DNA from 2 places in the Stenotrophomonas sp. YJH_SMC_10 genome. Region 1 is predicted to be linked to the other one. Evidence: riboswitches for the same ligand, from Rfam matches in the RefSeq annotation. Region 1 holds a riboswitch; the other holds the start of a gene.
The links. A riboswitch is a leader RNA that binds a small molecule or an ion and turns the genes downstream of it on or off. The one in region 1 is predicted to bind cobalamin.
Positions count from the first base shown of each region.

Region 2: it holds a riboswitch for cobalamin, as region 1 does, so the genes downstream of both, btuB (TonB-dependent vitamin B12 receptor) here and AC5P9C_RS14950 (epoxyqueuosine reductase QueH) in region 1, are expected to answer to the same signal.

Region 1 covers NZ_JCAFUS010000011.1:102,909-106,311, forward strand. Annotated here, with positions in the region: gene purU (formyltetrahydrofolate deformylase) at 1-209, shown strand, start outside; gene pncA (bifunctional nicotinamidase/pyrazinamidase) at 343-969, opposite strand; gene AC5P9C_RS14950 (epoxyqueuosine reductase QueH) at 1,025-1,696, opposite strand; cobalamin riboswitch at 1,836-2,063, opposite strand; gene AC5P9C_RS14955 (nicotinate phosphoribosyltransferase) at 2,142-3,403, opposite strand, start outside.
Region 2 covers NZ_JCAFUS010000004.1:226,143-229,545, reverse strand. Annotated here, with positions in the region: gene gph (phosphoglycolate phosphatase) at 1-14, shown strand, start outside; gene btuB (TonB-dependent vitamin B12 receptor) at 252-2,093, opposite strand; cobalamin riboswitch at 2,209-2,432, opposite strand; gene AC5P9C_RS08445 (histidine phosphatase family protein) at 2,575-3,153, shown strand; gene AC5P9C_RS08440 (TfoX/Sxy family protein) at 3,244-3,403, opposite strand, start outside.

The DNA of each region.
Region 1 (3,403 bases):
TCGGTGCCACCGCGCACTACGTGACCGAGGATCTGGACGAAGGCCCGATCATCGAACAGGACGTGGCCCGCGTGGACCACGCGATGGCACCGCGTGAACTGGTGCGGCTGGGCAGCGATACCGAATCGCTGGTGCTGGCACGCGCGGTTCGCCGCCATGTGGAGCACCGTATCCTGCTCAACGGGCACCGCACGGTGGTGTTCCGGTAACGTGCTGCCCCTTCGTGGTCCGCCGGGCATGGCCCGGCGCTACCCACGGGTGTGATCCGGTAGTGCCGGCCGCTGGCCGGCAACTGCAGGGATCCAGGCGTTGCCGGCCAGCGGCCGGCACTACCGCTCTGGGTCAGGCGATCGCGATCCCCGCCTTGCCCAGCGCCTCGCGCACCATCGCATCATTGGCTTCGGTCACCGGCCGGGTCAGCTCCCACAGGAACTTCACCCGGAAGCCGGACTTCACTGCGTCCTGCGCGCTCCACAGCACGCAGTAATCGCGGGCCAGGCCGCACACGTGCACTTCGCGGATGCGCCGCTCATGCAGCCAGCCGGCCAGGCCGGTGGCCGGGCGCTCGCCGTCGGGGCCGTGGTTCTCGCGGAAAGCGCTGTACGAATCCACCTGTTGGCGCGTGCCCTTGCGCAGGATCAGGTCGGCCGTGGTCCAGTCCACGCCCGGGTGCAGGGCGGCACCGGCGCTGCCCTGCACGCAGTGGTCCGGCCACAGGGTCTGCGGCTGCGCATGCAGCAGGATGGTCTCGAACGGGCGTTGGCCGGGGTGCTGGCTGGCGAACGAGGCATGGTCCGCCGGGTGCCAGTCCTGGGTCGCCACCACCGTGCGGTAGCGGCGCTGCGCCAACAGTCCGGCAATGGGGGCCACCAGCGCATCGCCCTGGTCGCAGGCCAGGGCGCCCCCGGGCATGAAGTCCGGCTGCAGGTCGATCACCAGCAGGGCGACATCGGCGGGCAGGGCGGTCATGGCAGTTCCGGTACAACAGAAGGGGCGACCAGCGTGGCCGCCCCATGCGCACACGTCAATCGCCCTGCGGCGTCCCAGCGTCCTGCCCGTAGTACAGCAGGCCGATCCTGATGCGCTCGCGGCCGTTCTCGCGGCGGTGGCGGTTGGCATCGCGCAGCGAGTACACGCAGCCGCAGTACTCCTGCTGGTAGAACTGCTCGCGCTTGCTGATCTCGATCATGCGGCTGGCACCGCCGCCCTTGCGCCAGTTGTAGTCCCAGTACTGCAGGCCTTCATAGCGCGAGGCGGCGCGAATGCCGCAGTCGTTGATCTGCGCCATGTTCTTCCAGCGCGAGATGCCCAGCGACGAACTGATGGTGTCGTAGCCGTGTTCGTGCGCGTACAGCGCGGTGCGTTCGAAACGCATGTCGAAGCACATCGTGCAGCGGATGCCGCGCTCGGGTTCGTTCTCCATGCCGCGTGCGCGGCTGAACCAGTTGTCGGTGTCGTAGTCGCAATCGATGAACGGAATGCCGTGCTGCTCGGCGAAGCGGATGTTCTCCTGCTTGCGCAGCTCGTACTCCTTCACCGGGTGGATGTTCGGGTTGTAGAAGAAGATCGCGTAGTCGATCCCGGAGGCGGTGATCGCTTCCATCACTTCGCCGGAACAGGGCGCGCAGCATGAATGCAGCAGCAGGCGCTTGCCGTCGGCGGGCAGGGTCAGGGTGGGGCGTTGGAACTCGGTCATCGTCGGGTGCGTCAGGGCGTGGAAGCGGGCTGGCCGGATACCGTGAACAGGACGCGCGCGGCCACACCGCCTGCGCGCGCAGGACGACGATGGCCCCGGCACCCTCCCCGCGGAGAGTCCAGGTCGAATCAGGGGACGGTCGTGTCCCCCGGCCGGGGCCGGTATTCGGGCTGATGGACACGGGCCGCAGCCCACCTACTCCCTGCCGCTTCCCAGGCGTGAGCCCAGTGCTGTTGGCAGGATTCGTTTCCATTCACCGCTGCGGGGCAGCTCCGGAATGGGCGCGCCAGGCGCCTTCACCGGATTCCCGTTTAAATCCCTGCCACCATCCAGACACGGCAGGGATACCTTCGGCGTGTGCAAGGTGGACCTGTTGGCCGCAGGGGTCAAGCCCGGGGTCGGATCCCCGTTGCCCCGCACCGGGCCCTGACTCCCGCAAACGCCTTCAGCGTCCCGCCGCCGCCCGGGCCCGGATGTCGTCCAGCCGCTGGTCGTGCAGCAGGCGCCCGTTCTCCCACACGGTCACCATCGCGTCCTCGAAGCCGACCGGCAGGGTGTCGTCGCCGTTGGCCGGCAGTGGCACCGTATGCAGGCTGCCGTCATCCAGGCGGCGCAGCAGGCGCATGCGGCCACGCTTGCTGGTCTTGCCGGCATCGGTGACCGGATCCTTGTATACATCGACCCACTCACCGTCGACCCGTGCCGCCGAGCACTTCAGCGCGAACTTCTGCGTGTCGCGGTCCAGTCGCTGCAGCAGGGCGCCGCCCATGCCGAAGGCCACGTTGTCGGCCGCGTAACCGTCGCCCGTGATGCGCTGCAGGATGGCGCGGATCGTGTCGGGGTTGATGCCATCGCCCTGGATCACCCGCACGTGGTTGAGCACGCGATAGCCCTTGCCGTTGATCACGTGGCCGAACGCTTCATCCAGCCGGCGCAGGCTTTCGGCCACCACCTCCACCGGGTCGCCCGAGTCGGGCCGGATGACCAGGGTGGCGCCCGAGGTGATCACTGCATCGCGCAGGGTGGTACCCCAGTGCTCGCTGATCGCGCGGTAGATGTCATAGCTGTCCGACACGACCGCCACGATCGCACCGGGCTTGCCGAACTGGCGCAGCATGTTGCGGTAGGCGTCCACTTCACGCTCGCGGCCCCAGCTGGTGATGGTGCTGTGCTCGGCGGCGGGAATCGAATAGCCGGCCATCGGCGCGTGATAGTGCGCGCGGGCCAGGCACAGGGCCGATACGGTATCGGTGCCGAGGAAGTTGACCAGGTGCGCGGCACCGCCGAGCGCGGCCGATTCCAGGCTCGATACACCGCGCGCGCCGAAGTCGTGCAGCTTGAACGGCAGCTGCCCCAGCGGATCGTCGCTGGTCTGCTGCAGGAACGCGGCAATCGTCTGCCGTGCGTGCCAGCTGATGGTGGCCACGGTGACCGGATACCACACGCGCAGCAGCAGCGTTTCCAGGTACGACGGCACCCAGAACGCGGCCGGATCGGTCGACTCGATCGTCATCAGTGCCTGGTGGGTGGGCACCACGCTGCCCTCGGGCACGGCACGGATGCGTACCGGCAGGTGGCCGCCAAGCCGGTCGACGATATCGCGCCAGCCGGTCTCGTTGAACGGTTCGCCATGCGCGGCGAACACCGCAGCGGCGTCGTCGATGTCGGCGTGGGTGACCGGCCGTGCCAGTGCGTCCTTGAGGATCG
Region 2 (3,403 bases), on a different contig from region 1:
CCGCGGGCCGGTAACCCAGCCAACGCAACAGGTGGTGCCGGCCGCTTGCCGGCAACCCAAGGCCGACGCAACAGGTAGTGCCGGCCGCTGGCCGGCAACCCAGGGCCAACGCATCGGGTAGTGCCGGCCGCTGGCCGGCAACCCAGGGCCAACGCAACGGGTAGTGCCGGCCGCTGGCCGGCAACCCCGAGGACGTCGCCGAAGGTCATGATGTTGCCGCCCGCTGGCCGGCACCACCATGACCGTCGCGGTCATTTCGGCTGGTAACGCACGCTCAGCTGGTACTCGCGACCGGGCTGGTTGAACCACGCCACTGTTTCATAGCGGCGGTCGAACACGTTGGCAGCGCGCGCCAGCAGCGACCACGACGGCGTCAATGCGTATTCGGCGCGAACATCCAGCGTACCGTAGCCGCCCACCTTCACCGCATTCGAGGCGTCGTCATAGCGCTTGCCCGCACCCTGCACGGTGAGGCCGGCACGGAAGTCCCCGAAGCGGCGATCGATGTCCAGGCGCGCAGTCTGCTGTGCACGACGCGGCAGCCATTTGTCGAACTGGCTGCTGCCGCGGGTGCGGTTGCGCGGGTCGGTGTAGCTCAGCTGCGCGTTGAGGTCGAAGCCGGCCAGCAGCATGCCACCGGTCAGTTCGGCGCCGCGGATGCGCGCCTTCTCCACCTGCTGCATCCTGAACGTCGACGCATCGTAGGTGATCAGGTCATCGATGCGGGTCTCGTACACATCCAGGCCCCAATGCCAGCCCTGGCCCTGCTGCGAAACCCCCAGGTTGGCACTCTTGGACTTCTCCGGCTTCAACGTCGGCACGCCGCTCCACGGGTCGTACAGGTCGCTGAAGGTCGGCGCCTTGAACGCGGTGCCGTAGCTGGCATTGACGCGCAGGCCGTGTCCCAGTTCCATCGCCCAGCCGACACTGCCGGTGGCATGGTTGCCGAACTGCTGGTTGTCGTCGTTGCGCGCACTGGCCTGTAGCTGGTGGCGACCAAAGCGGCCCTGGTACTGCACGAACACGCCGGTGTTGCGACGGCTGTCGACCAGATAGCCGGCACTGCTGCCATCCAGGTTGTCCTGGCTCCAGTCCACACCGGTGCTCAGCAGCTGGCCCTCGGCCAAGCCGATGTCACCCTGCAGCGAGGCGCTGTCGCGGTGGGTCTGCGCACTGCCACGCGCACCGAAGTCGCCGACGTTGTCCGACTCGTTGTCGCTGCGGCCGACATTGGCGGTCAATGCCAGGCGCTCGGACGGGGTGTAGCGCACCTTGCCGGCCAGCACCTGCTGACGGGTTTCCGAGTAGTTGTAGTAGCCGTCGTAGTGGTTCTTGCCGTCGGCACGCAGTGCGCTGCCTTCCACGCTCCACTGGTCGTTGAAGGTGTAGCCGCCGCGCAGGCTCTTGGACAGGTTGCGGTAGCCGTCGCGGTCATGTTCGTCGGCAAAGCAACCGGTGAACAGCGTTGCCGAGCCGCGGCAGGCATCGATGCCATCAGAATGCTGGTAGGCGATGTCGGCGCCGAACCAGCCGCGCTCGGTACCGCCGCCGATGCCGCCGCTGGCCTCGCGCAGGCCGTTGCTGCCACCGCCGAGCTGGAAGTGCGGCGCGAAATCGCCCGGGGTGCGGCGGGTGAAGATCTGGATCACGCCGCCGATGGCGTCGGCACCGTACAGGCTGGACTGCGGGCCACGCACGATCTCCACGCGCTCGATCTGCGCCAGCGGCAGGTCCTGGTACATCGCCAGGCCGAGGTCGGCGCTGTTGATGCGCACGCCATCGACCAGCACCACGGTGTGGCCCGAGTTGGTGCCGCGCAGGAACAGCGAGCTCTGCTTGCCCAGCCCGCCGGCATTGGTCAGGTTGATGCCGGCGCGGCCGCGCAGCAGTTCCTGCAGTGAAGTGGCCTGGCTGGATTCGATCTGGGCGCGGTCGATCACCTGCGCCGGCGCGATGCTGTCCTGCAGGGCGATCGGGGTGCGGGTGGCGGTGACCAGGATCTGGTCGAGCGCGGTGGTGTCATCGGCGGCCTGGACCAGCGCGGGCAGGGCGGCCAGCACGGCCAGGGACAGCATTCGGGACTGCAGCTTCATGGGGAACTCCAGGTGCCACGCACGCCCGCGTGGCGAAGGGGAGGAGCCGCGAAGGCAGGCATGCGCCGACGCCGCAGCGCAGGCTGCGGTCATCCAGCGCCATGCCCACCGCATCGCGACCTGAGGCTTCCGGGCCGGTCTCCGGGCTTGCCGCCGGGTGGCCGGGGGGCCACCGTCCAGGCGCCTTCCCATGCACAGGGCACAGTGGCGTTGTTGCCTGGAACTGACGTGCTTACCGTTGCGGGGGCAGCGCCGGCATGGCGTGGAATCACGCGTCACCGGCTTCCCGTTTCAACCTGCCGGCCGTGGCCGCAGGTCACCTGGAAGTGCGCGCAGTCTACGGCATCGCAGGCGGCCCGTAGCGCCGCGCTTGCTCGACTGCCTTTGCCATGCCTTTAGAATGGCCCCTTGATCCCGTGGTGCCGTTGCCGATGTCCGCCTGTTTTCCGCTGTTCCCGCGTTGCCTGTACAGGACGCGCGCATGATCCTCGACCTGGTCCGCCATGCCGGCAACGGTCGCGATGAGTTCCTCGATGGCCGCAGCGATCCACCGCAGCTGGCCCGCCTGCCGCAGGAACTGGTCGATGCCTACGCCGCGCAGCCCTGGGAGCGGGTGATCAGTTCGCCGCGGCTGCGCTCGCTGCACACGGCGATGGCCCTGGCCACCCCGCGCGGGCTGGACGTGGAAGCAGACGAGGAATGGGAAGAGCTGGATTTCGGCGATTGGGACGGGCAGTCGCTGTTCGACCTGCCGGAGGATGCACTCGCTGCCTTCCACGCCGATCCGCATGCGTTCCCACCGCCGAACGGCGAAAGCTGGGGCCACTTCGAGCGGCGCATCGCGCGCGCGCTCGACCGCCTGCTGGACGAGGATGATCCGGTGCCGACGCTGGTGGTTAGCCATGGTGGCCCGCTGCGCATGGTGCTGTCGCAGGTCTGCGGCCTGCCGATGTCGCTGTGCTGGGCGCTGCGCATCGACCACGGCACGCGCCTGCGGGTATGGCTGGAACGTGGCGAAGCCGGGCTGGCAGGCGAGCTGCTGGAACTGCAGCAGCCGTAACCCCTCGGTAGTGCCGGCCGCTGGCCGGCAGCCTCGGGAACGCTGCGAAGATCATGCAGTTGCCGGCCAGCGGCCGGCACTACCAGGCCGTCAATCCTCGTCTGCATCCTCGGCAACGCTGTCTTCAGCGTCATCGTCGGCATCGAAGCGTTGTTCGTGCACCGGGCCCGAGGCGGGGCCGGCCGCCTTCAGCGGATGCGCGGCGATGCGTGCTTCGTAATCCTGCACCAGCGCCTCACGCTGCGGCTCG